DNA from 3 places in the Paraburkholderia aromaticivorans genome. Region 3 is predicted to be linked to each of the others. Evidence: riboswitches for the same ligand, from Rfam matches in the RefSeq annotation. Region 3 holds a riboswitch; each other region holds the start of a gene.
The links. Region 3 has a riboswitch for cobalamin ahead of cobA (uroporphyrinogen-III C-methyltransferase). Riboswitches for the same ligand answer to the same signal wherever they lie in the genome.
Positions count from the first base shown of each region.

Region 1: it holds a riboswitch for cobalamin, as region 3 does, so the genes downstream of both, CJU94_RS01305 (TonB-dependent receptor domain-containing protein) here and cobA (uroporphyrinogen-III C-methyltransferase) in region 3, are expected to answer to the same signal.
Region 2: it holds a riboswitch for cobalamin, as region 3 does, so the genes downstream of both, cobG (precorrin-3B synthase) here and cobA (uroporphyrinogen-III C-methyltransferase) in region 3, are expected to answer to the same signal.

Region 1 is NZ_CP022989.1:300,089-310,469, reverse strand. It holds gene lgt (prolipoprotein diacylglyceryl transferase) at 1-381, shown strand, start outside; gene CJU94_RS01330 (SIMPL domain-containing protein) at 494-1,225, opposite strand; gene CJU94_RS01325 (EVE domain-containing protein) at 1,410-1,868, opposite strand; RNA gene ssrS (6S RNA) at 1,989-2,170, opposite strand; gene CJU94_RS01315 (cell division protein ZapA) at 2,305-2,619, opposite strand; gene CJU94_RS01310 (ATPase) at 2,616-2,972, opposite strand; cobalamin riboswitch at 3,180-3,436, shown strand; gene CJU94_RS01305 (TonB-dependent receptor domain-containing protein) at 3,528-5,399, shown strand; gene CJU94_RS01300 (FecCD family ABC transporter permease) at 5,451-6,503, shown strand; gene CJU94_RS41655 (ABC transporter ATP-binding protein) at 6,500-7,339, shown strand; gene cobT (nicotinate-nucleotide--dimethylbenzimidazole phosphoribosyltransferase) at 7,376-8,437, shown strand; gene CJU94_RS01285 (adenosylcobinamide-GDP ribazoletransferase) at 8,471-9,247, shown strand; gene cobC (alpha-ribazole phosphatase) at 9,232-9,822, shown strand; gene CJU94_RS01275 (cobalamin-binding protein) at 9,858-10,381, opposite strand, start outside.
Region 2 is NZ_CP022990.1:707,297-717,677, forward strand. It holds gene CJU94_RS22935 (LysR family transcriptional regulator) at 1-831, opposite strand, end outside; gene metE (5-methyltetrahydropteroyltriglutamate--homocysteine S-methyltransferase) at 967-3,261, shown strand; gene cobM (precorrin-4 C(11)-methyltransferase) at 3,346-4,071, opposite strand; gene CJU94_RS22950 (cobalt-precorrin-6A reductase) at 4,129-4,854, opposite strand; gene CJU94_RS22955 (cobalt-precorrin-5B (C(1))-methyltransferase) at 4,851-5,948, opposite strand; gene cbiE (precorrin-6y C5,15-methyltransferase (decarboxylating) subunit CbiE) at 5,948-7,336, opposite strand; cobalamin riboswitch at 7,421-7,599, shown strand; gene cobG (precorrin-3B synthase) at 7,653-9,263, shown strand; gene CJU94_RS22970 (precorrin-8X methylmutase) at 9,256-9,882, shown strand; gene CJU94_RS22975 (precorrin-2 C(20)-methyltransferase) at 9,882-10,381, shown strand, end outside.
Region 3 is NZ_CP022990.1:330,358-340,738, forward strand. It holds gene CJU94_RS21255 (CHASE2 domain-containing protein) at 1-746, shown strand, start outside; gene CJU94_RS21260 (DUF4136 domain-containing protein) at 798-1,406, shown strand; gene bluB (5,6-dimethylbenzimidazole synthase) at 1,417-2,076, opposite strand; gene CJU94_RS21270 (cobyrinic acid a,c-diamide synthase CobB) at 2,060-3,409, opposite strand; gene cobO (cob(I)yrinic acid a,c-diamide adenosyltransferase) at 3,413-4,015, opposite strand; gene CJU94_RS21280 (cobalamin biosynthesis protein) at 4,012-4,473, opposite strand; gene cobA (uroporphyrinogen-III C-methyltransferase) at 4,470-5,243, opposite strand; cobalamin riboswitch at 5,483-5,735, opposite strand; cobalamin riboswitch at 5,803-6,083, shown strand; gene cobW (cobalamin biosynthesis protein CobW) at 6,280-7,371, shown strand; gene cobN (cobaltochelatase subunit CobN) at 7,378-10,381, shown strand, end outside.

The DNA.
Region 1 (10,381 bases), on a different replicon from region 3:
TGGCTCACCGCGCATCCGCAACTAGCCGCGCAATGGCATTTGAACGAAGTGTTCGCGCAATATCACATGCTGCCGCGTCATCCGTCGGAGCTGTATGAGATCGCGCTGGAAGGCGTCGCGCTGTTCTTCGTGCTGTTCTTCTTCTCCCGTAAACCGAAGCCGATGGGCGCGATTTCCGCCGTGTTTCTGATCGGCTATGGCCTTGCGCGCTTCACGGTCGAATTCGCGCGGGAACCGGACGATTTCCTCGGCCTGCTGGCCATGGGTCTTTCCATGGGCCAATGGTTGTCGCTGCCGATGATCCTCGTCGGTATCGGCCTGCTCGTCTGGTCTTATCGTCGCGCAGGCCGTCAGCCGGCGCAGGCGGTGAGCGCGAGCTGATCTGTTCAGCTACGGTTTATCGTAGCGAACGGTCAAATGAAAAAAGCCACGGCGTGCCGTGGCTTTTTCTTTGGCTGTCGCGAAGCTGCGCTTCCTGCGTGAGGGAATGGCGTTATTTCATCTGCACCGAACCCGACACATTCACGGTCACGGTGGACGTGCCGCCTTCGATCGGCACCGGCGCCGAGGCCTTCGCGTCGGCGCCCATGGCGCGCGCGCTCATCATCATCACCGGACGCGGCATCACGCCGTTGTGGCCGACGTTGACCTCGCGAATCGAATAGCCGCTATAGCCGAACGCCTGCGCGGACGATGCGGCCTGCTCGCGAAACGACTTGATCGCTTCGCCGGTGAGCTTCTGCTCGGCCGCGCGTTGTGCTTCGGGCGAGAGCGAGAATTGCACGTTGCCGACCTGCATGATCGATGCCATTTGACCCGCGAGCTTCGACGCCGCGGCGAAGTCGTGCGATTCGAGCACGATCTCCGTGCGGCCGCGCCATGCGGAAATGCGCCCGTCACGGTCTGTTGACGGATAGATCGAGAACGAGCCCGTGCGGGCCGTTACACCGCTCACACCCTTGGCCTTTTGCAGCGCCGAATCGGCGCGCTGATTCAGCGTTGACGTGAGCGCCGACGGATCGCTCGCTTCCTGCTCGTAGAACAGCGTGATATCGACGACGTCTTGCGGTACTTCCGCGCTGGCCTGCGCATTCAGCGACAGCACGCCGGCCGGCTGATACTGCATGGCGTTTTGCGCGCGTGCCACGGCCGGCGTCAAGGCTAGCGCTGCGGGCGCGGCGCATACGAGCGCGAGAGCGAGTGCACGTGCAGTGTTTTTCGTCATTGTTGGACTCCTTGCTTGAACAGGGTTGTGCACGATCGGAGCAAACGCCGCGCAATGGCACGGCGTTTGCGAGTCCGTTAGGCGGTTGTAACCTGAGCTTGGTTCCCTGATTTGACGTTGCTTTAACGTTTGCGTCCGCGTGAATACGCGTCTTGCATCAACGATCAGTCAACATCAAGCGACGTCAAGCGAGCCGCTTGGTGATGAAGCGCCATTCGGCTTCGGTCACCGGTGTGATCGACAGGCGGTTGCCCTTGGCGAGCACGCGCATGTCCTTGAGTTCGTCATGCTCGCGCAGCGCGGCGAGCGGAATCAGCGGGATCTTCTTCTTGAACACCACATCGACGAGCACCCAGCGTGGCGTTTCCTGCGACGACTTCGCGTCGAAGTAGGGACTCTTCCTGTCGAACTGCGTGGGGTCCGGGTACGCGGTGGACGATACCGCCGCAATGCCCGCGATGCCGGGCTCGGGACAGCTCGAGTGATAGAACAGCACACCGTCGCCGACCTGCATCAGGTCACGCATGAAATTGCGCGCCTGATAGTTGCGCACGCCGGTCCAAGGCAACGTGCGATGCGGTGCGTTGGCGAGATGGTCGATGCTTGCTTCGTCCGGTTCGGACTTCATTAGCCAGTAGCGCATGAATCGAATTGAACGTTAAGGGTTTGAAGATGCGGAAGAAATCGGCGTACAGCAAACAGCGCGCAAAAACAGCGCACAAAGAAAAACGGCACCGAACCGAAGTCCGATGCCGTTCTAAAAAAGGTCCCCGCCTTAGCCGCTAGGCCGGCATCCTGAACCGGGGGTTCAGAATTGGTCGCAGTTAGCAACACTTCGGGTACATCAGACAGAGTGACGCGCACACCCGTGCTACAAATTTCCGCAACCGTGCACATGGCATTGGTTCAAGGAATATATGACCTTGGCGAACCAGGCAGGGAAGCTAAACCGATGAAGCTAAAACACAAAACGACCGATTGAACTCAAACGTTTGCAGAATCTTGCACGCCTTGTGCTCACGCACTCCGTTTGAATCCGCCGCCGATCTCAGGACCGGCCGCACGATAACACACACTACTTACTGCATGCTGTACTGCTGAATCACAGTACCCAGTTGTTCGTTCATTTGATGCATTGTACGCCGGATTTCTTCAGCGGGAAATGCTTCTCCGTGTCTCACGCTCGATTGCAGCCTAAGCAGTTCCGATGCCAGCGACAGTGCGGCCATGACAGCAATGCGATCCGTGCCGCGCACGTTGCTGTTATTGCGGATCTTCGACATTTCGGCGTCGACGCGTGCGACCGCTTCAAGCAGCGCGCCTTCCGTTTCCGGCGAGCAGGCGAGCCGATAGGGCACGCCGAGAATCGATACTTCGATCTGCTTGGTGGTCATGCATTTTCTCCGTGGCGGGTCACGTCGCTCTCGGCTTCGCTTTCGTGCTGAGCCGGTTCGAGCAGATCGAGCTGGCTATCGGGCTCGCTGTTCGCGCGGGCACGCGGCAGCTTTTCGAGGATCGCATTCAGGCGCACCTGTGCGTCGTCGATCTTCGCCGACAGCGCGTCGCGCTCCGCCTGCAGTGCATTACGTTCCTCGCGCAGCATTGCAAGTTCCGTGCGCGTGGCTTCGACGTCCGCGCGCGATTGGGCGAGCTGCTCTTCGAGCGCGAGTCGCGCTTCATTGTGGCGTTGGCTGATCGCGATCAGCTTGCCGATATTCTGTGAAAGTGTTTCGAGTTCGGTGAGCATGTGCTGCGTCCTCTAAAGACATCGCATTTTAGCGCGGAATGTCGCAGGTTCCGACAATTGTCTCGTTTCGAGACGTAACAACATTGCTTTGTGCAGGCTTTTATCGACCATATGATGAAAAAGTACTCGTGCGTCGGACAATAGCCTGCACTTAACAGAACGCTAGTCTGCGGTCCCACTCATTCTTGACGGACCCCGAGGCCGCTCCTAAACTGGCCGCACTCTGGTGCCCGCGTGCGCTTTTCAACGGCGCGCGCAGTTAAACGGGAAGCAGGGGGCGCTGTTCGCCAGAACGCGCCAACCTGCGCTGCCCCCGCAACGGTAAGCGACCGCATTCGTCATGCAAGTCGATCCTGGTCGCGTGTTGGAAGTTCAACTCGCGAGTGTGCCACTGCGCGTCACGCGTGGGAAGGCGGGATCGAGAAGTCGCCAGCCCGGATACCGGCCAGGGGGAGAGGCACGTCACGCGCGACAATGTTAAATACGCGGGCGCCTCGTTACGCATCGGCCTGCGGGGAAGCGGGCCGCGCACGCTACCCACAGGACTTTCACCCCATGCTGTCCCCCATCGCTCGTGCGGCGCTCCTCGCCTTCGCGGGCCTGCCGGTCGTCGCGCACGCGCAAGCGGCACCTTCATCTTCTCCGTCGGCGGCGCAGGCGTCGCCCGCTGTGTTGTCGCCGATCGTGGTCACCGCGGAGCGCGGCCCGCAAGCACTCGCCGACGCGATCCCGCAGACCGCGCTGTTCGACCAGCAGGATCTCGCCGACACCACCGCGACCGATTTGCCCGGCCTCCTGCAACTCGCACCAGGCGCGCAAATCTCGCGCACAGGTGGCCCCGGTTCGACGACGAGCCTGTTCCTGCGCGGCGCGTCGTCGACGCAATCTTTGCTGCTGATCGACGGCGTGCGCGTCGATTCCGTGAGCCTGGGTTCGGCGCAACTCGCGCAGATTCCGCTCGACCAGGTCGATCACGTCGAGGTGGTGAACGGCAACGTGTCGGCGTTGTACGGCTCCGGTGCGATCGGCGGCGTGGTCCAGGTGTTCACGAAAGAAGGTGGCGACCACCCGCCGCGTTTCAATTTTTCGCTGGGCTACGGCAGCTATCACACGCAAACGCAGCAGGCGGGCGTGAACGGCGCATTGGATAAAGACGGCAATACGACCTTCAGCATTTCGCTCGCGCGGTCGAAGGACGACGGCTTCTCGTCGCTCAATCCGCATGAGGCGCCGAACGCCAACCCGAATGCGAACGGCTATCTGAACGAGAGCATCTCGGCTTCGTTGCGCCACAAGTTCAACGACAAATGGAATGCCGGCGCGAGCTACTTCCAGTCGAACGGCAACAACAGCTACGACAACGCGTACGGCCTGCCGACCGATCTGAACAACCTGTATAGCAAGGTGCGCCAGGTCTCGGTGTTCGCCAACGGCAAGCTGACCGACTGGTGGACGACGCACCTGATCGTCTCCGAAGGCGACGACCGCAGCGTGTCGAATACCAACGGCATTTATAACGGCCGCTTCGATACCGACAACCGCCAGTACACATGGCAGAACGATTTCGCGCTGGCCGCGCAGCAGAAGCTGCAGGTCGGCTACGAGCATCTCGATCAGAGCCTCGAGTCCGACACGTTCGCGGCGCCGGACCGGCATGTGGATTCGGGCTTCGTCGGCTATACCGGGCGCTTTGGGCGCAACCAGATTCAGGCCAACGTGCGGCGCGACCAGTATTCCGATTTCGGCGGAGCGAACAGTTACTATCTCGGCTACGGTTTCGATATCACCGGCCATTGGAAGGTAAGCGCAAGCTATTCGGATTCGTTTCGCGCGCCGAGCTTCGACGATCTGTACTATCCGCTCAGCGGTAATCCGTCTATCCAGCCGGAGCGCAGCCATTCGATCGAAGCCGCGCTGCAGTACGCATCGAATGCGCTTGGCGTGATGCGTCTTACCGCATTTCAGACGCGCTATTCGAATCTGATCGACTATGAGCAGGTGACGCCCGGCATCTATCTGGCCGAGAACGTCGGCCATGCGAAGGTGCAGGGACTCGAAGGGTCGTGGAGCGGTCATGTCGGCAAGACGGACGTGCGCGCGTCGGTGACGCTGCAAAACCCCGTCGACCTCGACAACGACGTCGACCTCGTGCGGCGCGCGCGGCGCTTCGGCTCGCTGACGGTGAACCGCAATATCGCCGGCTGGCGCGTGGGCGGCGAGTGGATCGTGAGCGGCCCGCGCGACGACAGCAGCGGCAAGCTGGGCGGCTATGGCGTGGTGAATCTGTCGGCGCGCTATAACATCACGAAAGCATGGTACGTGGCCGCGCAAATCCAGAATCTGTTGAACAAGGACTATGAAACGGCCTACTCGTACAACTCGCCACGGCGCGGTGCGTATCTCACGGTTGGTTGGCAGCAGCAGTGATGGACACGCCTCGTTGAGATCGCGCGCAAGAGCCGCTGCATGAGCCGAGCCATGAACCGCCACCCGGGTTCGACGCCCGCGACACCGCGCGTGATGAGCGCGAAGCGCGCGGCCGCGATCTGGCTCGCGCTGGCGGCGATCGCGCTGGCGGTGCTGATGGCGTCGCTCGCACTGGGCAGCGTCTCGCTCGCGCCGATGCGCGTACTCTCGGCGCTGATGCCCGCGCACGCATCGGCTAGCGGTTCCGGTGACCTGACGGCGGAGATCGTCCGCACGCTGCGTCTGCCGCGCGCGCTGGCCGGTCTTGCGTGCGGCGCCTTGCTCGCGTTGGCCGGCGCGTTGCTGCAGGTGCTATTGCGCAATCCGCTGGCCGAGCCCTACGTGTTGGGTGTATCGGGCGGCGCGGCGAGCTTCGCGCTCGTTGCGATGATTGCCGGCTGCGCATGGTGGATCGTCGACGCGAGCGCCTTCGCCGGCGCTTTCGTGTCGATCCTGCTGGTGCTCGGCCTCGCGCGCCGCGAGTTGTGGCGCGGCGAGCCGCAGGACACGTCGCCACGTTTGCTGCTGACCGGCGCGGTGATCGCCGCGGGTTGGGGCGCACTCATCACCTTGCTGCTCAACCTCGCGCCGGATAACCGCTTGCGCGGTATGCTGTTCTGGCTGACGGGCGACCTCAATGGCGGCGCGATGCCATGGACGGCGCTCGCCGCGCTCGTCGTCGTGCTGGTCGCGATCGTACCCGCCGCGCCGCGTCTGAATGTGCTGCTGCGGGGTGACGCCGCCGCGCAGGCGTTGGGTGTCGCGGTGACGCCGTTGCGCTTGCGGGTCTATCTGGTGGCCTCGTTGGCGGCGGCCGCGGCGGTGACGACGGCGGGCACCATCGGCTTTGTCGGGCTGGTCGTGCCGCATATGCTGCGGCTCGCGTTCGGCAACGATCAGCGCATGCTGCTGCCGGCCGCCGCGCTCGGCGGCGGTGTCGCGGTGATGGGCGCGGACCTGATCGCGCGCACCGTGATCGCGCCGGCGCAATTGCCGGTCGGCGTGATCACGTCGATCATCGGCGTGCCGGTGTTTCTATGGATGCTGCTGCGCAGGCGCCGATGATGCCAACGTTCAACGCTTCCCAAGCCGTGCTCAGTGCGCAACGTCTGACCTTGCGCGCCGGCGCGCGCACCTTGCTCGATGCCTTCACGCATACGTTCTACGAAGGCGAGATCTGGTGCGTGGCCGGCCCGAACGGCGCGGGCAAGACGACCTTGCTCTCCACGCTGGCGGGGTTGTTGCACCCGTCGGCGGGCCATGTCGAAATAGATGGCGTGCGTGTGACGGACTGGCCGCCGCTCGCGCTCGCGCAGCGGCGCGCGCTGATGCCGCAAAGCGCGCCCGACGCATTCAGCGCGAGCGTGTTCGACATCGTGATGCTGAACCGCTTTCCGCATCTCAGCGGCTGGGGCTGGGAGCGCGAGGCCGATCGCGAGGCGGCGCACGCGGCCTTGGACCTGCTGGGCCTCGCCGCATTCGCCGCGCGCGATGTGCTCTCGCTCTCGGGCGGCGAGCGTCAGCGCGCGGCGCTGGCGGCGGTGCTGTGCCAGGACGCGCCGTTGCTGCTGCTCGACGAACCCTTATCGCATCTCGATCTGCATCATCAGATCGACTGCCTCGAAGCGCTCGCCGCGTGGACCCGCGAGCCTCGGCGCACCGTGATGTTTTCGTGCCACGACCTGAACCTCGCGCGCCGCTTCGCGACGCATGCGCTGCTGCTCGACGGCGCGGGCGGCGCGTATGCCGGGCCGGTCCACGACGTGTTGACGCCCATGCTCGCGAGCCGCGCATTCGGCTACCCGTTGATTCTGATTCGCGACGGCGAACACGAGGCGCTGATTCCGGCTCCGCGCGCGCGTCACGAATCGAGCGCCGATCATGACATGCCAGCAGGCTGATCGCGTCATCCCAACATTCTCTTTTTACACACGCTTATGACTTCATTGCCACGCTTATCCGGACTGCCCGAAGTCGAACCACTCGATCAAACGCTGCGCGTCGAGTTGCAGCACATCATCGATACCAAGACCAAACCGCCCGGCAGTCTCGGCCGGCTCGAAACGCTCGCGCGTCAGATGGGCCTCATTCAGCGCACCACGCATCCCACCGTGACGCGCCCGGCGATGATCGTCTTCGCCGGCGACCACGGCGTGGCCGAGGAGGGCGTGAGCCCTTATCCGCAAGCGGTGACCGCGCAAATGGTCGCCAACTTCGTCGCGGGCGGCGCGGCGATCAATGCATTGAGCCGCGTGTCGGGTATCGAGCTCGAAGTGGTCAACGCGGGCATCGCGACGCCGCTGCCGTCGGCGGAAGGACTCGTCGACATTCCGGTCGCGGCGGGCACACGCAACTTCGCGCGCGAACCGGCCATGAGCCGCGACCAGGCGCTCGCCGCCATGCAGGCGGGCGCGGCGCGCGTACGGCATCACGCGGCGCTTGGCACCAACGTGATCGGCTTCGGCGAGATGGGCATTGCCAATACCTCGGCGGCGGCGTGTCTGATGAGCCGTATGTGCGGCGTGCCGATCGACGAATGCGTCGGCCGTGGCACGGGCCTCGACAATGCGGGGCTCGCGAGGAAGCGCAACGTGCTGGCCTCGGCGCTCGCTCATCACCCCGTTTCCAGCGATCCCCTCGACGTGCTCGCCACCTTCGGCGGCTTCGAGATCGCGATGATGGCGGGCGCCTATCTCGCGGCGGCCGAGACACGCATGACGATTCTGGTCGACGGCTTCATCGCGAGTTCGGCCTTGCTGATCGCCGACGCCTTCGCGCCGAGCGTGCGCGAGTACTGCGTGTTCGCGCATGCGTCGAACGAAGCGGGGCATCGTCGCATGCTCGATCATTTCGGCGCGCTGCCGTTGCTCTCGCTCGACATGCGGCTCGGCGAAGGCACCGGCGCGGCGCTCGCGGTGCCGCTGCTGCGGGCGGCGGTGGCGTTCGTCAACGAGATGGCGAGCTTCGAGTCGGCGGGCGTCGCCAATCGCGATGCGTGATCGCTCATATAGCAACACTGGCCCGGCACACCCATGAACCCGCTCGCGGAACTGCGCTATTTCTTCACGGCGCTCGGTTACTTCACGCGTGTGCCGGTGCCGCGCTGGGTCGGTTATGAACCGCATTATCTGAATGCGGCGGCGCGTTATTTTCCGCTCGTCGGCGTATTGATCGGCGGATTCAGCGCGCTGGTCTATCTCGCCGCGTTGCGCGTTGTTCCGGCGGGCGTGGCGGTACTGCTCTCGATGGCCGCGTCGCTGCTCGTGACCGGCGCGTTCCATGAAGACGGTCTCGCAGATTGCGTCGATGCGTTCGGTGGCGCCTATACGCGCGAAGACGTATTGCGAATCATGCATGACTCGCGCATCGGTGCTTTCGGCGCCATTGCGCTCGTAATCGCACTCGCATTGAAGTGGCAAACGCTCGCCGCCATGCCGCCGCTGCGGGCCGCAAGTCTGATGATTGCCGCGCATGCGGCGAGCCGAACGTGCGCGATCAGCTATCTCGCCACGCTCGACTATGTGCGTGCCGAAGGCAAGGCCAAACCGGTGGCGCAGCGCCTGAACGGCGGTGCGTTCATCTGCGCGGCGATATTCGGTTTGCCGTGGCTGCTATGGCCGGGCTTGCATGGTGCGCCGGACTGGCGGTTCGCGGCCTCGGCGCTTGCGGTGCTAGTGGTACTTCGCTTTGCAATGGGCCGTTATTTCGTCAGACGCATCGGTGGTTATACCGGCGACTGCCTGGGCTTCGCGCAGCAAATTTTTGAGTTGAGCATCTACCTGGTGGGGCTGATATGGATATCGTCCTGATTCGCCATCCCGCGGTCGCGCTCGATGCGGGCGTGTGTTACGGCCACAGCGACGTGGCGCTCGCCGAGGATGCCGAGGTATCCTCGGCGGCGCTTGCCTTGAAGCTCGCGACTTTGCAGGTGCCCGCGCCACGTGTGCTGATGTCGAGTCCGTTAAAGCGCTGCTCGGCGCTCGCCGCCGAGATGGCGAACGACTTCGGCTGCGTGATCAGTCACGACGATCGTCTGATGGAAATGAACTTCGGCGCTTGGGAAGCGCAACGCTGGGACGCCATCGACCGCGAACTGCTCGACGACTGGGCGGCCAACTTCGAACATGCGCGCGCGCATGGCGGCGAAAGCGTGGCGCAGTTCGTCGCGCGCGTGCGGGCGTGGCTCGACGCATTCGCGCTCACGCGCGAGTTGTCGCCGGCTTATGTGGTCACGCATGCGGGCGTGATTCGGGCCATCGCGTCGATCGTGCTGGACGTGCCGCTGGAACGCTGTCTGCGCTGGTCGCTCGATATGAGCGGCATTGTCTGGTTGCGCAGGAACGATGAAATGCGGCAGTGGTCGCTGGTGCGGTGGAATGCGTAAGGCGTAAGGCGCGCGGGACGCCGATCGCCCTTGCTTCATGGCGTGCCTGGCTTTCTGCGTGAGCGCGCCGCGTCGAGGTCTTCGCACAATTGCCTCGCGCCTTGCGCAATGCGCGGCGCCGGACGGTTGATCAGATCGCCGTCGATCGCAAAGAGGTTGTTGTTCGCCACCGCGGTGAGGCTCGGCCACGCTCGCCATGCGCCGAGTTGCGGCAAGGTGGTGTCCGGCTTCGTCGCGCCCGGCGCCGCTGTGACGATCGCTTCCGGATTCGCTGCGAGCACCGCTTCGGTCGAGACGGTCGGCACCAGCGGTTCGAGTTTGGCGAACACATTGCGCCCGCCGCACAGCGCGATCACGTCGCTGACCATATGCTCGCCGTTGAGCGTCATCAACGGCTGATCCCACACCTGATAGAACACGCTGACGGGCGGCCGGCTCGCATACCGGCTGCGCAGTGTTGCAATGTCATGACGGTAGGCGGCCGCCGCCGCATCCGCAATCGGCGATGTGCCGAGCAATTGCCCGAGCTTTGTCAGCGACGTGGCCACGTCGTCCAGAT
Region 2 (10,381 bases), 380 kb from region 3:
CGCGAAGCCTTTCGCGGCCACCGCGTACAACTCGCTCCACAGGCCCTGCGTACCGACCCGTTTGGCCAGCACGTAATCGTGATCCACGTAGTTCTTCACGCCCCAGTTCGGCAGCGCCGCGATGCCGCGGCGGCTCGCCACCAGTTGCATGACGGCGATGGTCAGCTCCGCCGTGCGCCGTTCGAGTTTGATGCCGGCCGGCTCCAGCACCTCCCGGATCAGATCGATGCGTGCCTCGGGCACCGGATAGGTAATCAGCGTCTCGTCGCGCAGATCGTCCGCCACCACGCGGCGCTTGTTGCGCAGCCGGTGCTCGTTGGCCATCACCACCAGAATCTCGAAGCGGAACAGCGGCGCGATATGCAGGCTGCGCCGCGTCGCCGGTTTCGAGCCGATCACCACGTCGGCCTTGCCGTCGCTCAGCAGACGCAGTGGGTCCGCGTGGAACCCGGCGACCAGGTCCACTTCGACTTCCGGCCAGCGGCGGCGGAACTCGTCCATCACCGGCATCAGCCAGTCGAAGCAGGTGTGGCATTCCAGCACGATGCGCAGCTCGCCGCGTGTGTCGCCCTTCAGCCGCACGAGGTCGCGCTCCGCCGCGCTCACCGCCGCAATCGTCTCGCGCCCGAGCGCGAGCAGCCGCTCGCCGGCGGCGGTAAAGCGCAGACCCTGTTTGGTGCGCTCGAAAAGCGAAACCTCGTAGTGCGCCTCGATGTCGCGAATCTGATGCGACAACGCGGACTGGCTCAGATGCACACGCTCGGCGGCGGCCACCAGCTTGCCCGAATCGGCAATGGCGATCAGCGAACGCAGGTGGCGAAGCTCAAGCATGGAATGGCTCCGCGTCGAACGAATCGGTGTGGATATGAATCTGGCTCATACATTGGTGAAAACATGTCGCTTGATGAATCATAGCGCGACTTTCACACTGGGCGCCAATTCATACAATGCACAACAGGACTTCACATGGCCCGCACGCACATTTCCGGCTTTCCTCGCATCGGCGCGCAGCGCGAACTGAAATTCGCGCAGGAATCGTTCTGGCGCGGCGAATCCGACGAACCGCATCTGCGCGGCGTCGCGCGCGAATTGCGCGCCCGTCATTGGCAATTGCAGCAGGACGCCGGGCTGGATTTCGTCACCGTCGGCGATTTTGCCTACTACGACCCGATGCTCAATCTGAGCGCGCTGCTCGGTGCGTTGCCGCAGCGTTTCGGCTTCGACCCGAAGGCGCTGTCGCTCGCCCAGTACTACGAGCTCGCGCGCGGCAACGCCGCGCAGCCGGCAATGGAAATGACCAAATGGTTCGATACGAACTACCACTACCTCGTCCCCGAGCTCGGGCCGCAGACGCGCTTCGACGGCGGCGTCGAGTGGCTGTTCGAGGAGATCGACGAAGCACTCGCGCTGAATCTGCCGGTCAAGCCGGTGCTGATCGGGCCGATCACTTACCTGTGGCTGTCCAAGAGCCCTGTGGCCGGCTTCGACCGCCTGTCGTTGCTGCCGAAGCTCGTGATCCGCTACAGCCGGCTGCTGGACAAGCTCAAGCAGCGCGGCATCGAATGGGTGCAACTCGATGAGCCGGCGCTGTGCGTGGATCTGCCCGCGGCATGGCTCGAAGCGTTTTGCGCCGCGTATGACGTGCTCGGCACGTCGGGCGTAAAGGTGTTGCTCGCGACGTACTTCGAGAGCGCGGCCCAGCACGCGCCGCGGGTGGCCGCGCTGCCCATCGCCGGCGTGCATCTGGACCTCGTGCGCGCCCCGCGGCAGCTCGACGCCTGGCGCGCGGCATTGCCTGCGCAGGCGGTGCTGTCGGCCGGCGTGATCGACGGCCGCAATATCTGGCGCGCGGATCTCGGCGAGATCGTCGAATCGTTGCAAGGCTTGCATGCCGAATTCGGCGAGCGCTTGTGGATCGCGCCGTCGTGCTCGCTGCTGCATGTGCCGGTTTCGCTCGACGCGGAGAACAAACTCGACGCCGAACTGAAATCGTGGCTCGCCTTCGCCACAGAGAAGCTCGCTGAAGTCGCCACGCTCGCCCTCGCCTTGCGCGATCCCGCCGCGGCCGAACCGACGCTCGCCGCCGCCGACCGCGCGCTCGCAGCACGCCGCCATTCCAGCGCGGTGGTCAACGCACTCGTGCAAAAACGCGTGGCCGCCGTCAACGACACGATGGCGCAACGGCACAGCCCGTTCGCCGAACGCAACCGTCTGCAGCGCGAAGCGCTCGGCCTGCCGCTCCTGCCGACCACCACGATCGGTTCGTTCCCGCAAACGGCGGCGATCCGCCAGGCGCGCGCCGCCTACAAACGCGGCGAACTGCGCGCGCTCGACTATCTGCAGCGCATGCGCGCCGAGATCGAGGTCGCCGTGCGCAAACAGGAAGAACTGGGCCTCGACGTGCTGGTGCACGGCGAAGCCGAACGCAACGACATGGTCGAGTATTTCGGCGAGCAGTTGTGGGGCTACGCGTTCACGGAGAACGGCTGGGTGCAGAGCTACGGCTCGCGCTGCGTGAAACCGCCGATCATCTACGGCGACGTCTACCGTCCCGAACCGATCACGGTGGAAACCACGCGCTACGCGCAATCGCTCACGCAGCGGCCGATGAAAGGCATGCTGACCGGCCCGGTGACCATGCTGCAATGGTCGTTCGTGCGCGACGACCAGCCGCGCTCGACCACCGCGCTGCAACTCGCGCTCGCGATCCGCGACGAGGTGGCGGATCTGGAAAAGGCCGGCATTCGCATCATCCAGATCGACGAACCGGCTTTTCGCGAAGGCTTGCCGTTGCGTCGCGCGGATTGGGCCGCGTATCTGGAATGGGCGACGCGCGCGTTCCGCATTTCGGCAGCGGGCGTGGCCGATCAAACGCAGATTCATACGCACATGTGCTATTCGGAATTCAACGACATACTGCCGTCGATCGCCGCGATGGATGCCGACGTGATCACCATCGAGACCTCGCGCTCGGCGATGGAACTGCTCGACGGCTTCGGCGCCTTCGCGTACCCGAACGAAATCGGCCCGGGCGTCTACGATATCCACTCGCCGCGCGTGCCTGGCGCGGACGCGATCCAACGTCTGCTGGAACGCGCCTGCGAAGTGATTCCGGCCGAGCGCCTGTGGGTCAATCCGGACTGCGGGCTGAAGACGCGCGGCTGGCCGGAAACGGAAGCCGCGCTCGCGAATATGGTGCAGGCCGCGAGAGCATTGCGCGCGAAGCTGGCGGCGCAGCAGCCGGAAGCATTGACCGCGTGATGTGACCAGCCGTCGAGCCGGCGTCGAACGCCCATTTGCGCGCCGTGTTGTGTCGCGCGAATAGGCGTTCGCGCGTAGGCGGGTTCACTCTTTCGCGTACAGCGTCGAGTCCGCGAAACCCTCCGCGGCGAGCACGTGACCGACCAGAATCAGCGCGGTCCGTTCGATCGAACTCGATTGCACCTTGCTGACGATGTCGTCGAGCGTGCCGGTGAGCTTCTCCTCGTCCGGCCAGCTCGCGCGATAAATCACCGCGATTGGACATGCGCCGCCGTAATGCGGCCGCAATTCATCGACGATGCGCGCAAGATGCCGCACGCCGAGGTGAATCGCCATGGTCGCGCGGTGCCGGGCGAGATCGGCGAGCTGTTCGCCTTCGGGCATGCGGGTCTTGCTCGCGAAACGCGTGAGGATCAGCGTCTGCGACACCTCGGGCAGCGTGAGTTCGCAACCCAGCGCCGCCGCGCACGCGGCCGTGGCGGTGACGCCCGGCACGATCTCGTAGGGAATGTTCAGCTCGCGCAGTCTGCGAATCTGTTCGCCGATCGCGCCGTACAAGGACGGATCGCCGGAATGCACGCGCGCCACGTCCTGGCCTTTGGCGTGTGCGGCCGCGAGCAGCGCGACGATCTGGTCGAGGTCGAGTTCGGCGGTGTTGACGACCTGCGCGGCCGCGTGACCTTCGAGCACCGCGGCCGGCACGAGCGAACCCGCGTACAGGATCACCGGGCAACTGCGCACGAGGCGCTGCCCTTTCACCGTGATCAGTTCCGGGTCGCCAGGACCCGCGCCGATAAAAAACACTGTCATTCACTACTCCATGATTCGTTGGGTCGGCGTGACACGCACAGGCGATTCGGGCGCAATTCAAGCCGCCGCTTGCAGCGCTTCGAGCAGGTCGGCAACGTGGTCGAATTCCCGATCCGCCGGCGGCAACTCGGGCCGGCGCAACATCACGACCGGCAGACCGCGTTCTCGCGCGACTTCGAGTTTCGCTTCGGTCGCATTGCCGCCGCTGTTTTTGCTGACCACCACATCGAAGGCTTGCAGCGCGAACAACGCGCGCTCGCCTTCGAGCGTGAATGGGCCGCGCGCCGCGAGTATGCGCGCACGCGGCGTGTCCTCGTGCGAATCGAGACAACGCACCGTCCAGAACTGATGCGAGGGGATGTCGTCGAGATGCGCGAGCGGCTCGCGACCGAGCGTGAAGAGCGGCTTTCTGAACGGCGCCAGCGCATCCGTGAGCTCGTTCCAGTCGCCGGCCATACGCCAGTCGTCGCCGGCTTGCGGCTGCCAGGCCGGGCGACGCAGCGCCCAATACGGCACGCCCGTGGCGCGGCTCGCCTGCGCCGCATTCGCGCTGATTTGCGCGGCATAGGGATGGGTCGCATCGATCACGAGGCCAATGCCCTCGCTATTTAGGTAACGCGCCATGCCCTCACTACCGCCGAAGCCGCCCACGCGCACCGCGCACGGGAGATCGTCCGGCACCTTGCCGAGGCCGGCAAGACTGTACACGTGGGCGGGGTCGCCGAGTTGCCGCGCGATCCGCAGCGCGTCGCCGGTGCCGCCGAGCAGCAGAATCCGCCTCATTGCGCGGCTCCGATCAGGTTGCCCTGACGGTCGATCGCGAACATTTCCACGGTGACCTGCGGCGGCACGATGGCGCGCGCCAGCGTCAGCGCATGCCGGCAGACGATATCGCCGAGCGGCACCTGCTGCGCGCGCGCCAACGCCACCGCCTGCTGGCTCGTATTGGCCGCGCGGATCGCCGCCTGAAGCGCGGCGTCGGCGCCATATTCGGCCGCCCATTGCGCGAGCCGTTCGAGGTCGATGCTCGAATTGCGGCTATGCAGATCGAGATGCCCCGCCGCCAGCTTGCTGAGTTTGCCGAAGCCGCCGCACACGCTGAGGCGCTCGACCGGCGCGCGCTTCATATGCTTGAGCACCGCGCCGACGAAGTCGCCCATTTCGATCAGCGCGATATCCGGCAGACCGTAATGCGCGCGCATCGCCTCCTCGCTGGCGTTGCCGGTGCAGGCGGCCAGATGCGTGTAGCCGTTGGCGCGCGCGACGTCGATGCCCTGATGGATCGACGCGATATACGCCGAGCACGAGAAAGGCCGCACGATGCCGGTGGTGCCGAGAATCGACAGGCCGCCGAGAATGCCCAGGCGCGGGTTCATGGTTTTCAGCGCGAGCGCTTCGCCGCCTTCCACGCCGATCGTCACCTCGAAGCCGCCGCCATATCCGTGCTCCGCCGCCAGTTCGGCAAGGTGCTCGGTCATCATTCTGCGCGGCACCGGGTTGATCGCCGGTTCGCCGACCGGCAGCGTCAGTCCCGCGCGCGTCACCGTGCCGACGCCGGGCCCCGCGCGAAACTTCACGCCCGGTTCGGCGACGAGGCGCACGCGCGCGAATACGACCGCGCCGTGCGTGACGTCGGGATCGTCGCCGGCGTCCTTGACGGTGCCGGCTTCGGCACCGCCGTCGCCGTTGCCGATCAGACGGCAGAACACCAGCGGCATCGGCACATGCTGGCCCCTGGGCAGCACGATCTCCGCCACGTTGCTAACCACGCCCGCCAGCAACAGACGCGCCGCCGCCAGCGACGTCGCGGTGGCGCAACTGCCGGTCGTGTAGCCGCTACGCAGCGGCGCGGGTTGTTCGGGCGTTTCGTCGCGCATCAGGGTTCTTGCGGTGAGTCGGTGTTCAAAGCGTTGGTGGCGTTGGTGGCGTTCGCGCCGTTCGCGCCGTTCGCACCGTTCGTGCCGTTCGTGCCGTTCGTGCCGTTCGTGCAGTTCGTGCAGTTCACGCCGTTCGTAGCGTTCGTTACATCGGCCGGGTCAATGGTGTTCCTGGCGCCCTCGCCGCTCGGCTTCGTCACGTCCAACAGCGTGATCGGCAACGCCTGCCGCCATGTATCGAAAGCGCCGAGCGGCTGGGCGTCGGCCAGCGCGATCCGCGTCAGCGTGCCGCCGTGCCGCTCGCGCCAGGCGACCAGCGCCGCTTCGCCCTGCAACGTAACCGCGTTGGCGACCAGCCGGCCACCCTCGCGCAGAGCGGCCCAACATGCCTCCAGCACGCCCGGCACGGTCGCGCCCCCGCCGATGAACACCGCATCCGGCAGCGGCAGCCCCTGCAGCGCGGCAGGCGCGCGGCCTGCGACGAGTTGCAGACTCGGCACGCCCAGCGCGTCGCGATTGTGTTCGATGAAGCGCTGACGCTCGGCGTGTCCTTCAATCGCGATCGCGCGGCAGGTCGGATGCGAGCGCATCCATTCGATGCCGATCGAGCCGCTACCCGCGCCCACGTCCCACAGCAGTTCGCCGGGCGCCGGCGCGAGGCGCGCGAGCGTGATGGCGCGCACATCGCGCTTGGTCAACTGGCCGTCGTGGCGAAAAGCGTCATCGGGCAAGCCGCAGGTCAGCGGCAAACGCGGCGCGCCCTCGGTGGCGCGGCAGTCGAGCGCGATCAGATTCAGCGCGGCCACTTCGCCCGCCGGCCACTGATCCGCGCGGCCGTCGATGCGCCGTTCCAGCTCGCCGCCCAAGTGTTCCAGCACGCTCATGCGGGTCGCCCCGAAACCGCGGGCGTTGAGCAACTCCGCGAGCGCCGCGGGCGTGCGTCCGTCCGCGCTCAGCACGAACACGCGCGCGCCGTCGTGCAGATGCGCGTTCAACGTCGCCAACGGCCGCCCCACCAGCGACACCGTCGCGACGTCCTGCAACGGCCAGCCGAGGCGCGCGGCCGCCAGCGACAACGACGACGGCGCGGGCAGCACCCGCAACTCCCCCGCCGGCAACTGCCGCGCGAGCGTCGCGCCTACGCCGAACAGCATCGGGTCGCCGCTCGCCAGCACGCACACCGCGCCGCCGCGTTCGGCCAGCAAAGGCGAGAGATCGAACGGACGCGGCCACGCGGCGCGGCGCGCGGCGAGGCGCGCGGGCAGCATCGCCAGATGGCGTTCACCGCCGTAGACCACCGACGCTTGCAGCAAAGCGCGCCGCGCGGGCCTTCCCAAACCGGCGAAGCCGTCGTCGCCGATGCCCACCACCGTCAGCCACGCGGGCATGCATCCATCCTCATTCTGTGTCTTCAAATAGTCCGCTGTGCCGCGCCGATCAAAGCGCCCAGCCTCGTTGTGCGGTTCGAAAAAAGGCATAATACAGCCGCCGGTGCCCTTCGGGGCCGAAGAGGGAACACAGTGCCACTGTGGCTGCCCCCGCAACTGTATGCAGCGAGTCCGCCTGCGCTCCACGCCACTGGTTCGACCGGGAAGGCTGCGGCGGACCATGACCTGCCAGCCAGGAGACCTGCCGGCAAGACTGTTCGTGCCAGCCAACATCGGGCGGGGTGTACCGATGCCGCAGCCATGCCCGCCTGACGGCATGCTCGGGCCGTCGCGCGACGCTAAACCGGTGTCCGTCTTGAATCAAGCTTCGCCTTCCACCGTTGTGTCCGACGCAGCCGCCACGCCGCGGCCCTCGGCGTGCCCGGGGCTGCTGCGCATCGTCGCCGCGCGCGACGGCGGGATTTGCCGCATCAAACTGCCCGGCGGCGAGTTGAGCGCGGCGCAGGCGCGGGCGATCGCCGATGTCAGTGCACGCCATGCGGCCGGCGTGATCGAGCTGACCAATCGTGCCAATGTGCAGGTGCGCGGCGTGAAGCGTGGTGAGGAAGCGGCGTTGATCGCGGCGCTGGTCGCCGCCGGTCTCGGGCCGATGCCGTCGGCGGGCGCAGCGAAGGCGGTGGCAATCGGTCCGGCGGACGTTGCGGACACGATGGCGGTGAGCGCAGTGGACCGGGCGGCAGCGAACGCAGTGGAGACGGTTTCGTCGAAGCTGCCGGACGCATTGGACGCGTCAGCCGCAATGGCGATCGCCGCCGACGACGTGCGCAACGTCATGATCAGCCCCGCTGCCGGACGCGATCCCTGCTCCCTGTTCGACACCCGCCCGCTGTGCGCCGAATTGCTCGCGACGCTGCAAAGCGAACCGCGTTTCGCGGCGCTGTCGCCGAAATTCGCGCTGTTGCTGGACGGCGGCGAACGGCTCGCGCGAGTGGATCATCCGCATGACGTTTGGCTGGCGGCGTCGCAGGAAGCCGACGGCGTGCGCTTCGTATTCGGCCTGGCGGGTTGTCCGCCTGCGAGTGCGTGGGCCGGCTCGCCGGCGCAAAATGAGTGCATCACGACGGACGAGTCCCACGCCAACGGCGCGGTCCCGCTAGCCGCGATACTCCCCTCGCAAGCTCCGGCTCTGGTACGCGCGCTGCTGCTCACATTCCTCGACCTCGCCGCCGCCGACGCCACGCGCATGCGTCACCTGCTAGCCGTGCATTCCGCCGACGCGCTCCTGCATCACGCTCAACGCTACCTCGACTTCCCGCTGACGCGAAACGCAGCGCTGGCCGGCTGGCATCGCCGCACGCCGGCCGATGCCGGCCTTCGGCTGGGCGCTCACGCGCAACGCGTGCCCGGAACCTGGCACGCAGGCGGCCAGCCGCCGCTGGGACGCCTCGACGCCAACACCCTCGATGCCCTCGCCGCGCTTTCGCAGCAGCACGGCAACGGCACGCTGCGCGTCACACCCTGGCAAAGCGTGCTGCTGCCCGACATCGCAACGCATGCCGTTCCAGCCGTGCTATCCGGTTTGGCGGCGCTCGGTCTCGCCTGCGATCCCGCGCAAGCCATCACGCGTCTGATCGCCTGCGCCGGTTCCAGCGGCTGCGCGAAAAGCCTCGCCGACACCAAGGCCGACGCGCTGCGCCTCGCCGCCCGCCTGGCTGCCGGCGTCGACGCGCACCTGAGCGGCTGCCCACGTTCGTGCGCCGCCGCGCATTGCGCGCCGTACACGCTGCTGGCGGCCGCGCCCGGCCTCTACGACCTTTATCGACGCGACGGCCGGCCCGGTTTCGGCCTGTGCGTCGCGCGCCAACTGACGATCGACCAGGCCGCCGACATGCTCGAACGCCTGGCCCGGAGTAACCCCGATGCTTGATTACATTCGCGACGGTCAGGAGATCTATCGCCAATCCTTTGCGACGATCCGCGCGGAGGCCGACTTGTCGCGCATTCCCGCCGACCTGGAAAAACTCGCGGTGCGCGTGATCCACGCGTGCGGCATGGTCGATGTGATCGACGACCTGCGCTTTTCCGAAGGCGCGGGCGCCTCGGGCCGCACGGCGCTTGCGCGAGGCGCGCCGATCCTCTGCGATGCCGGCATGGTCGCGCAGGGCATTACGCGTGCGCGGCTGCCGGCGAACAATGCGGTCGTCTGCACCCTCACGCATCCCGACGTGCCCGCGCTCGCGCGCGAACTCGGCAATACGCGCTCCGCGGCCGCGCTGGAATTGTGGCGGCCGCAGCTGGCGGGCAGCGTCGTCGTGATCGGCAATGCGCCGACCGCGCTGTTTCATCTGCTCGATATGCTCGACGCCGGCGCGCCAAGACCCGCGCTGATACTCGGCTTTCCGGTGGGCTTTGTCGGCGCCGCCGAATCGAAGGCCATGCTCGCGGAAGACAGCCGCGGCGTGCCTTACGTGGTGGTGCATGGTCGGCGTGGCGGCAGCGCCATGGCGGCGGCCGCCGTCAATGCGCTGGCAACGGAGGTCGAATAATGACGGTGCAAGGACGTCTGTTCGGACTTGGTGTCGGGCCCGGCGACCCCGAACTCATCACGCTCAAGGCGCTGCGTTTGCTGAAGGCAGCGCCGGTGGTCGCGTACTTCGTCGCCAAGGGCAAGAAAGGCAACGCGTTCAGCATCATCGAGGCGCATTTGCACGACGCGCAGCAGCATCTGCCGCTCGTGTATCCCGTCACGACCGAAGCGCTCGAACCGCCGCTTTCATACGAAGCGATCATCGCCGATTTCTACGACACCGCCGCGGAAATCGTCGCCGCTCACCTCGACGCGGGCCGCGACGTCGCCGTGATCTGCGAAGGCGATCCGTTCTTCTATGGCTCGTACATGTATCTGCACGACCGGCTTGCGCCGCGCTACGCGAGCGAAGTCGTGCCCGGCGTGTGCTCGATGCTCGGCGGCGCGGCGGTGCTCGGCTCGCCGCTCGTGTATCGCAATCAGAGCCTGTCGGTGCTCTCGGGCGTGCTGCCCGAAGA
Region 3 (10,381 bases):
AGCGCGAAGACGCGCTGCGGCTCCTGTCGCACGACATGCGTTCGCCGCAGGCGTCGATTCTGGCGCTGGTGGAGATCGAGCGCGCCCGCCGCGAGCCGGTGCTCGCGCGCGGCTTGCTGGAGCGTATCGAGCGCTACGCGCAGCGCGCGCTCACGCTTGCCGACGACTTCGTGCAACTGGCGCGCGCCGAATCGCAAACGTATGTGCTGGAACCGGTGAGCCTGACAGAACTGCTGATCGACGCCAGCGACGAGGTCTGGCCGCAGGCCCACGCGAAGCGCATCGCGTTGCACACGGAGACCGCCGCGAGCGATGCCGCCGACGACGGCGGCCACTGGATCTGCGCCGACCGTTCGCTGATGACGCGCGCGCTCGTCAACATTCTGAACAACGCGGTCAAGTACAGTCCGCCGGATACGCAGATCGTGTGCAGCGTCGCGAGCGCGACGCCCAAGGCCGTGCCGGGCGCGGCGCGGCGCGTGTCGTGCACGATTCGCGATCAGGGTTACGGCATTCCGAAGGAGCAGCAGGCGGGCCTGTTCGAGCGCTTCCGGCGCTTTCACGAAGCCGAGCGGCCCGACGTGGGCGGTGCCGGGCTCGGCATGGCTTTCGTCAAGACGGTTGTCACGCGCCACGGCGGCGATGTCGAGGTGGCGAGCGAACCCGGGCAGGGCACGGCGTTCACGATCCGCCTGCCGGTGCTCGAAGAGGCGCAATCCGGCGCCGCCCTCACGCCGCGGACTTGATCCATGAATAGCACCTTAGCGCGCCTTAGCGCACCTTAGCGAAGCGAGAAGATGGTGAAAGCAATCCTGATCGGTGCCGCGCTGGCTGCGGCGAGTCTCTCCGGTTGCGCGGGCCTGAGCGCCGACGTGCATACCGCCGCCACCGCGAACGCCGCCGCCGTGCTGCAAGGCGAACGGACCTACGCGATTTCGCGCATGCCGTCGCAAGAGGCCAGCGCGGATCATCCGCGCTTCGAAAGCTTGCTCACGGACGAGTTGGCCAGGCAGGGCCTGGTCGAAACGGCGGGGCCGTCGGCCCGTTATCTGCTCTCGGTGGCTTACGACACGCGGCCGGCGGCGATCGGTGTCGGTGAAAAAGGCTGCACGCCGGGCGACTGCGGGCGCGCGCGCGACGCCCCGTTCTCGCTGTTCAGCGGCCGGGCTTACCGGCACGCGCTGACGCTGCGTTTCTTCGAGCGCGCGAGCGGACAGGAAGTGTATAAAGTCAGCGCGTCGAGCAGCGATCGCGACGCGGATCCGCTGCATGCCATGCCCGCGCTCGTCAAAAGCGCGCTGGCCAGGTTTCCGTTCGATGCGCCGCCCGACTGGCGTGTGAAACTGCGTACCGACAAAACGGGCGGCGTGCCGGTGGTGACCTCGGTGAAGCCGCTGCAACCGTAACGCGCCCGCGTCATTGCGGCGCGTTGCGGTCCTCCGGCCAGCGGTTTTCGAAGACGCAGTCGGCGAGCGGCAGACGGCTCGCCCAACGTTCGGTTTCCAGCATCGGCTCGCTGTAGAACTGGTCGACGTGCCCCAGACACAGAATCGCCACGGGCCGCGCGCCGTCGGGCATGTGCAGCAGCCGGCGCACCGCGTCGACGTCGAACAGCGACACCCAGCCCATGCCCAGACCTTCCGCGCGCGCGGCGAGCCACATGTTCTGGATCGCGCACGCCACCGACGCGAGGTCCATCTCCGGCAAGGTGCGGCGGCCGAAGATATGGCGCTCGCGTCCGTCCATCAGCGCCATCACCAGCAGCTCGCCGCATTCCAGCATGCCTTCCACTTTCAGCTTCATGAATTCTTCGCGGCGTTGGCCGAGCGCGTCGGCGGTGGCGAGGCGTTCGGCTTCCACCGTGTCATGCAAGGCCGCGCGCAGCGTGGAATCGGTGATGCGCGCGATCCGCCATGGCTGCATGAAGCCGACGCTCGGCGCGTGATGCGCCGCGTCGAGCAGACGCCGCAGCACGGCCGGGTCGACCGCATCGCGCACGAAATGGCGCATGTCGCGGCGTTCGTAAATCGCGCGGTAGACGGCGTCGCGCTCGGAATCGTTAAAAGGCTGCGCCATGGAACAGGGCGGCCGCGAAGGCCGGGTTGGAGGGCCAGTAAGCGTGCATGTAGCTCGCCACGATCGAGCCGGCGCGGTAGACGGCTTCGCCGGGCGCGCCGCCTTGCGGCCGGGTGGCCGAGCGCAGCGGCATGAGCGGGGTGTTCAGCTTCGAATAGTGAAACGTGTGGCCGGTCATCGGCCCGTGCAGGCTGTCGATCTGCTGCATGCCGAGCGCGGTGAAACGCGTTTGCATCGTCGCGTGGCCGGGCAGCAGGCCGAGCATCGGCGTGCTGGCGCCGTGCGCGTCGGTGAGCCGGTTAAGCAGATAGAGCATGCCGCCGCATTCGGCCACGAGCGGCTTGCCGGCGCCCGCGTGCGCGCGAATGCCGGCGGCGCTGCGCGTGTTGCCCGCCAGCGCCGCCGCGTGCAGTTCCGGGTAGCCGCCGGGCAGGTACAGCGCATCAGCGTGTTCGGGCAGTGGCTGGTCGGCGAGCGGCGAAAAGTATTCGATCCGCGCACCGAGGGCTTCCAGCAGCGCGACGTTGGCCGGATAGATGAACGAGAATGCGGCGTCGCGCGCGATGGCGATCGTCCGGCCTTCCAGCAGGCGCGGCAGAGGCTGCGGCGCGGGCGCGCCGAACTCGACCGGCGGCGGCAGTTCGGCAAGCGGGGTGCCGCCGAGCGTGTCGGCGGCGTGATCGAGGCGCGCGTCGAGATCGTCGATTTCGTCCGCCTGGTGCAGGCCGAGGTGACGGTCGGGCAGCGCGATTTCGTCGCTGGCGGCAATGTGGCCGCACCAGCGCAGCCCATGCGGCAACGCCTCTTCGAGCATCTGCGCGTGCCGCGCGGAGCCGACGCGGTTGGCGAGCACGCCGTAAAACGGCACCTGCGGCCGGAATTGCGCGAGCCCGAAGGCCACCGCGCCGAAGGTCTGCGCCATCGCCTTCGCCGAAATGACCGCGAGCACCGGCACGCCGAAGGTGGTGGCGAGATCGGCGCTGCTCGGCGTGCCGTCGAACAAGCCCATCACGCCTTCGATCAGGATCAGATCGGCTTCGGCGGCCGCTTGCGCGAGCAGGTTGCGGCAGGCGGTTTCGCCCACCATCCACAGATCGAGCGAGAGGACGGGCGCGCCGCTCGCGCGCGCGAGGATCATCGGATCGAGAAAGTCGGGTCCGGTCTTGAAGACGCGTACGCGTCGCCCCAGCCGCCGATGGTAGCGCGCCAGACCCGCGGTGATCGTGGTCTTGCCCTGGCCCGACGCGGGCGCGCTGATAAAGAGGGCGGGGCACGCTCCGGGCGAAGTCTCCCCGGCAGACGTGTCGGCGGCCGTGCCGTGGGGGCCGGTCATCGCTCAGAACTCCACGCCGCGCTGCGCTTTCACGCCCTGCTCGCGATACGGATGCTTGACGATGCGCATTTCCGTGACGAGGTCGGCTGCTTCGATCAACGCGTCCGGCGCGTGACGGCCGGTCACCACCACGTGCACCATCGGCGCGCGCGCGGTCAGTACCGACAGGACTTCGTCGAGCGGCAGGTATTCGTACTTGAGCACCGTGTTCAGTTCGTCGAGGATCACCATCTGATACTCGCCGCTCTCGATCATGCGGCGCGCTTCATCCCAGCCTTTGCGCGCGGTCGCGATGTCGGCGTCGCGGTTCTGCGTGTTCCAGGTGTAGCCGTCGCCCATTGTGACGAAATCGCAATTGGCGATCGCGCCGAGAAAGTCTCGCTCCGACGTGTGCAGCGCGCCCTTGATGAATTGCACGACGCCGAGGCGCATGCCGTGGCCCAGCACGCGCACGGCCATGCCGAACGCGGCGGTGGTCTTGCCCTTGCCGGTGCCGGTGTTGACGATCAGCAGGCCTTTCTCGACGGTGGCGTTGGCCTGTTTCTTCTCGTGGCCTTCGCGCCGGCGCTCGGTCATGCGTTGGTGCGATTCGGGATCGGTCTTCATGGCAGGTTCGGTTCCTGAGTGTCGTTGTTGGGGTGTTCGTGATCAGCGACGGTGGTGGTCGTGGCGATCGCCACGGCGACGCCGGCATGCACCGTTTTGCGCATGAGGAGCGCGGCGCGCGGCACGTCATTGCAAGCGGCGAGGTCGCCGAGCCCGGCCGTTGCGGCAAGCAGCGCGCACGGCTCGCACACGCCGTCCACGCCGAGGTGCCCGCGCACTGCCGCCGAAGGCTCCGTCACGGGCATCGCCGCGATCTGTGCACGGCTGAAGAATGTCAGCGGCAGGGCATGACGTGCGCAGAATTCGCGCAGGCCCGTTTCGCCGGCTTTGGTATCGACCGAAGCCACGGTGCGGATTGCGTCGAATGCATGCGGGCCGAGCGCGGCGCGCACCGCCGCTTCGATCTGCTCAGCCGGGCTGTGCAAACGGCAGCCAATGCCGACGCTCAGCGTTTTCATGGCGTAGCCGCTCCGTGCGCGCCCGGCGTCGCGGCATCGGCCTGCGCCGCTGCGCGCATCAACGCGAGCGACACCACGCCGCCGATCACCACGATCGCCGGCGAGCCGAGTCCGGCGCGCGAGACGGTAGCGGCGAACTCGCCCAGCCGTGCGAGCGCATGGCGTTGCTCGGGACGGGTGGCCGACTCGATCGCCGCGCATGGCGTGTCGGCGCTCATGCCCGCCGCGAGCAACGCGCCGACGATATCGTCGAGCCGCCGCATGCCCATATAGATCACGAGCGTCATCTGCGTGGCCGCGAGCGCGGCCCAGTCCGGCTCGCCGCTGCCCGCGCCGTGCCCGGTGACGAACACCACGCCTTGCGCGTAGTCGCGATGCGTGACCGGAATGCCGATGGCCGCGGGCGCCGCGATTCCCGCCGTAATGCCGTTGATGACTTCGACCTCGACGCCGGCGGCATGCAGCGCCTGCTGTTCTTCGCCGCCCCGGCCGAACACGAACGGATCGCCGCCTTTCAGGCGCGCGACGCTGCGCCCGGCCCGCACATGATCAAGCAACTGTGCGACGATGCCGGCCTGCGGCGTGGACGGATGTCCGCCGCGTTTGCCGACGTAGACGATCCGTGCATCGGCGCGCGCGAACTGCAGCACCTCGGGATTCACCAGATCGTCGACCAGCACCACATCGGCTTGCGCCAACGCGCGGGTCGCCTTGAGCGTCATGAGTTCGACGTCGCCGGGTCCGGCGCCGATCAACCAGGCGCGGCTCATCGCGACGTGCACGGCAAGCGCCATGTCGTGACGTGCGGATCGGGGCGAAGCGCGCGGGAGCGCCGGATGGCGGATTTTTGGGGCATGCGGGCTACGGATTCGGGCACGGCGACATGCGCGGCTCGCAGCGGTCCTTTGGGGGAACTCGCACGCGAACGGACGCGTGACGTCGTGCTTCAGCGCCTTCACATCCGTCCCTCGCGGATTCCGGCGGCCGGCGGCGCGATGTTGCCTGAGGTTCGCCGCCTCCGCGTCTGGCCGGTATCCGGGCTGGCGGCCTCATGCGCTTTGCCTTCCCGTCCGCATTCATTGGCATGTGCGGGACAGTGGCATAGAAAAAACGCATGCGCGGCGCGAGACGAATCAACATCGCGCCGCAGGTCGCTTACCGTTGCGGGGACAGCACAGGTTGAGCGCATGAAAGCGCGGCCTGTTTCCCGTTTAACTGCACACGCGAATGCATGTGCGGGCACCAAACGCGCGCATACGATAGCACACGGCGCCCCGCCCGATAAGCGCTCGCGGCTTGGGTTTCCTTGACGGCATCGGGCCGCGGGCCTACACTCGCTCGCACTTTGGTGCTCGTGTGCGCGCTCGTGCGCATGCAGTTAAACGGGAAACAGGGCACCCGCCTGCCATGGATCGGGTCAACCTGTGCTGCCCCCGCAACGGTAAGCGAAATGTGGCGCTACGGTCAGTGCTGTAGCGCCGCAAAGCCGGCTTCGATGTCCACGCGCAAGGCCGCGTCGGCATATCACCACTGGGCGAGAAATCACTCGTCCGGGAAGGGGAAGCGGCGCTATCGCCAGCCCGGATACCGGCCAGAATACGAAGGGCGAACGCCGCGGGGATGCGGCGGTGCGTTCATGATCTCAATTCCGCTTTCTGTTTACCGTTGTCGCGGCAATCCGTCGTTCGTCCCCGTGTTTGATTTTCGCCGTGGCTTGCCAGGCCCATGTCGGGTTTGTCAGGACCATACGGACAGACGCGCGGATACGCCGGCAGGCACGTGCAACTCCTACGGATGGACCTCACGATGCAAACCCAGATGCGCAAGATCCCCGTCACCATCGTCACAGGCTTTCTCGGCAGCGGCAAGACCACGCTGCTGCGGCATATTCTTCAGCATGCGGGCGGCAAGCGCATCGCGGTCATCGTCAACGAGTTCGGCGAACTCGGCATCGACGGGGAAATCCTCAAGGGTTGCGGCATTGGATGCGATGAAAACGGCGTCGAAACCGAAGGCCAACTGTATGAGCTCGCAAACGGCTGCCTGTGCTGCACCGTGCAGGAAGAGTTTTTTCCGGTGATGGAAAGGCTGGTCGAACGCCGCGATCAGATCGATCACGTGCTGATCGAGACGTCGGGCCTCGCATTGCCGAAGCCGCTGGTGCAGGCATTCAACTGGCCGCAGATCAAGAACAGCTTCACCGTGGATGCCGTGGTCACCGTGGTGGACGGTCCGGCTGCGGCAAGCGGCCAGTTCGCCGACAATCCGCTCGCCGTGGATGCACAGCGCAAAGCCGATCCGAATCTCGATCACGAGTCGCCGCTGCATGAACTGTTCGAAGATCAGTTGTCCGCCGCCGATCTGGTGATCCTGAACAAAACGGATCTGCTCGACGACGCGCAGCAAAACGCGGTCGAGGCGGTGATTCGCGAAGAGATTCCGCCGCAAGTGAAGATCGTGCGCGCGCAGAAGGGCCAGCTCGATCTGCATACGCTGCTGGGCCTCGAAGCGGCCTCGGAAGACACGATCCACTTGCGCCACGATCATCACGGTTCCGCCGGCGACGCCGACCACCATCACGACGAATTCGATTCGGTGGTCGTACACGCGAACGCGCCTTCTCGCGAAGCGGTGATCGCCGCGCTGCAAGGCCTCGTCGAAACGAACACGATTTATCGCGTCAAGGGCTTCGCGGCGCTGCCGGGCGCGGCGATGCGTCTGGTGATTCAGGGCGTGGGCCGCCGCTTCGACAGCTATTTCGATCGGCGCTGGCAAGCGGGCGAAAATGGTCCGAGCCGCTTCGTGCTGATTGGCGAGGATCTCGATCAGGCCGCGTTGCAGCGTGCGTTCGACACGGCGCTCGGCGTCCCGTCGGCCGTCGAAACGCAACAGGCGTAAGCGCTCATGCATCTGCTGCGCACCACGCCGGGTGGCTTTGTCGACGATACGCAGGGCGTGATCCGTATCGATCAGCAGCCCGCCGATATCGTGGTGCTCAGTTCGGCCGACACCACGCTGTCGCTGCTCGCGAGCGTCTTTCCGCGGCTGGGCGAGGGTTTCCCCAGCGTGCGGCTCGCCAACGTCACGTATTTGCGGCAGCCGGCCTCGGTCGATTTCTATGTCGAAGACGTCTTGCAGCATGCGCGCGCGGTGGTGGTCGATCATCTCGGCGGCGAGGCCTATTGGCCTTATGGCATCGAGCAGGTGGTGGCGCTCGCCGAGCGCAAGCAGCAGACGCTCGCAATGTTCTCCGGCGATCTGCAGGAAGATCCAAACCTGCTCGCGCGCAGCACCGCGAGCGCCGAGCTATGCCATCAACTGTGGCGCTATCTGCGCGAAGGCGGCCCGCAAAATGCCGAAGCGTTCCTGCGCTGTATCGCGCACCGCGCCGTCGGCTGGGGGCGCGAGCCTGCGCCGCCGCGCGCGTTGCCCGCCGCGACGCTCTACCATCCCGAGCGGGACACGCCGACGGTTGCCGACTGGCAGGCGCGCTGGCAACACAACGCGCCGGTCGCGGCGATTCTGTTCTACAAGGCGCATCTGCAGGCGGCCAATACGGCCGTGTTCGACGCGCTGATCGATGCGCTCGAGTCGCAGGGCCTGAATCCGCTGCCGATTGCGATTACCTCGCTCAAAGACACGTTGAGCCGCGAAGTCGTGCAATCGCTGTGCGCCGAGCACAAGGTCTCGCTGGTGCTGAATACGACCGCCTTCGCCGCAAGCGCGATCGACGACCCCGAGCCGCTCGCGCTCGCCGGCGACGCGCCGGTGTTCCAGGTGATTCTCAGCGGCGGCAATCGCGAAGACTGGCAGAAGGACAATCAAGGCCTCAATTCGCGCGATATTGCGATGCATATCGCGCTGCCGGAAGTGGACGGCCGCATCATTACGCGCGCTGTCAGTTTCAAGGGCCTTGCATACCGTTGTCCGCACACTCAGGTCGACGTGGTGCGTTATCAACCGGATGCCGGGCGGGTGGCTTTTCTCGCCGAGCTCAGCCGCCGCTGGTGCCGTCTGCGCTCGCTCGACAACGCGGACAAGAAACTCGCGCTGATCCTCGCCAATTATCCGATGAGCGAGGGGCGCATCGGCAATGGCGTGGGGCTCGATACGCCGGCCTCGGTGGTGGGCATTCTGTCGATGCTGCGCGACGAAGGCTATCGTCTCGCCGATTTGCCCGCGAACGGCGACGCGTTGTTGAAGAAGCTCACCGAAGGCGTGACCAACGATCCGGTGGTGCGCGATCTGCGTCCCGCGCTGCAAAGCCTTGCGCTAGACGACTATCTTGGGTACTTCAACGCCTTGCCCGCTGAGGCGCGGCACGCATTGAACGCGCGGTGGGGCACACCCGATCAGGATCCGACGCTGAGGCGCGGCCGTTTCATGATCGCGGGCTGGCGGTGCGGACAGGTGTTCGTCGGCATTCAACCCTCGCGTTCGCGCGAACAGGGCGATTACGCCAGCTATCACGACGCCGACCTCGTGCCGCCGCACGCCTATCTGGCGTTCTATTTCTGGTTGCGCCACCAGTTCGGTATCGACGCAATCGTGCACGTCGGCAAGCACGGCAATCTCGAATGGCTGCCTGGCAAGAGCGTCGCGTTGAGCCACGCCTGCTGGCCCGATCTGATTCTCGGGCCGATGCCGCATTTGTACCCGTTCATCGTCAACGATCCGGGCGAGGGCAGCCAGGCGAAACGCCGCGCGCAGGCCGTCATCATCGATCACCTGATGCCGCCGCTCACGCGCGCCGAAAGCTATGGGCCGTTGCAGGATCTCGAGCGCCAGGTCGACGAATACTATGAAGCGCTGATGGTCGACCCGCGCCGCTCGAAGCTGTTGCGGCGCACGATTCTGGCGACCATCGTCGAACACCGGTTGCATGAGGAGTTGAGTCTCGCGGCGCCGAGCGGGCAGGACGATGAAGACGTGCTTCTCACGCGGGTCGATGCGTGGCTGTGCGAGTTGAAGGAAGCGCAGATTCGCGATGGCCTGCATACGTTCGGGCAATCGCCTGACGGTGTGCAACGGCGCGACACGTTGCTGGCGTTGGGGCGCTTTCCAGTCGGCGACGGGCAAGGCGCGAAAGCCGGCTTGATCGATGCGCTGGCGCGCGATCTGCATATGGACCACCTGTTCGATCCGCTGTCGGTGGACTGGTCGGCGGCATGGGACGGACCGCGTCCCGATCTGCTGCGCGATGTCAGCGATGCGCCGTGGCGCCACTGCGGCGACACGCGCGAGCGTCTGGAGTTGCTGGCGGCGTCGCTGTTGCGCGGCGTGTGCGAGGCTCGACCGGAGGCGTCGGCGGTGACGCTTGCTGCCGGCTTGCCGCAAACGGAGCGCGTCGTCGAGCGACTGCGTGAGGACGTGCTGCCGCGGCTCGACGCGTGCGGTCCGCAGGAAATGCTGCAGTTAAAGCGTGGTCTCGAAGGGCGATTCGTGCCACCGGGGCCGAGTGGTTCGCCGTCGCGTGGACGGCCCGATGTGCTGCCTACCGGCCGCAACTTTTATTCGGTCGACACGCGCGCCATTCCCACGCAAGCGGCCTGGTCGCTCGGCTTGAAATCCGCCCAGCAACTGATCGAACGGCATATGCAGGAGAAGGGCGATTATCCGCGCGCCATCGGCCTCTCCGTGTGGGGCACCGCGACCATGCGCACCGGCGGCGACGATATCGCCCAGGCCCTCGCGTTGCTCGGCGTGCGGCCGAAGTGGGCGCCGGGCAGCCACCGCGTGACCGATTTCGAAATCATGCCGATCGCGGTGTTCGACCGGCCGCGTATCGATGTCACCTTGCGTGTGTCCGGTTTCTTCCGCGACGCCTTCGCCAATGTCATGCACTTGTTCGACGCCGCCGTGCAGGCGGTGGCGGAACTCGACGAGCCCGAAGACCTGAATCCGATTC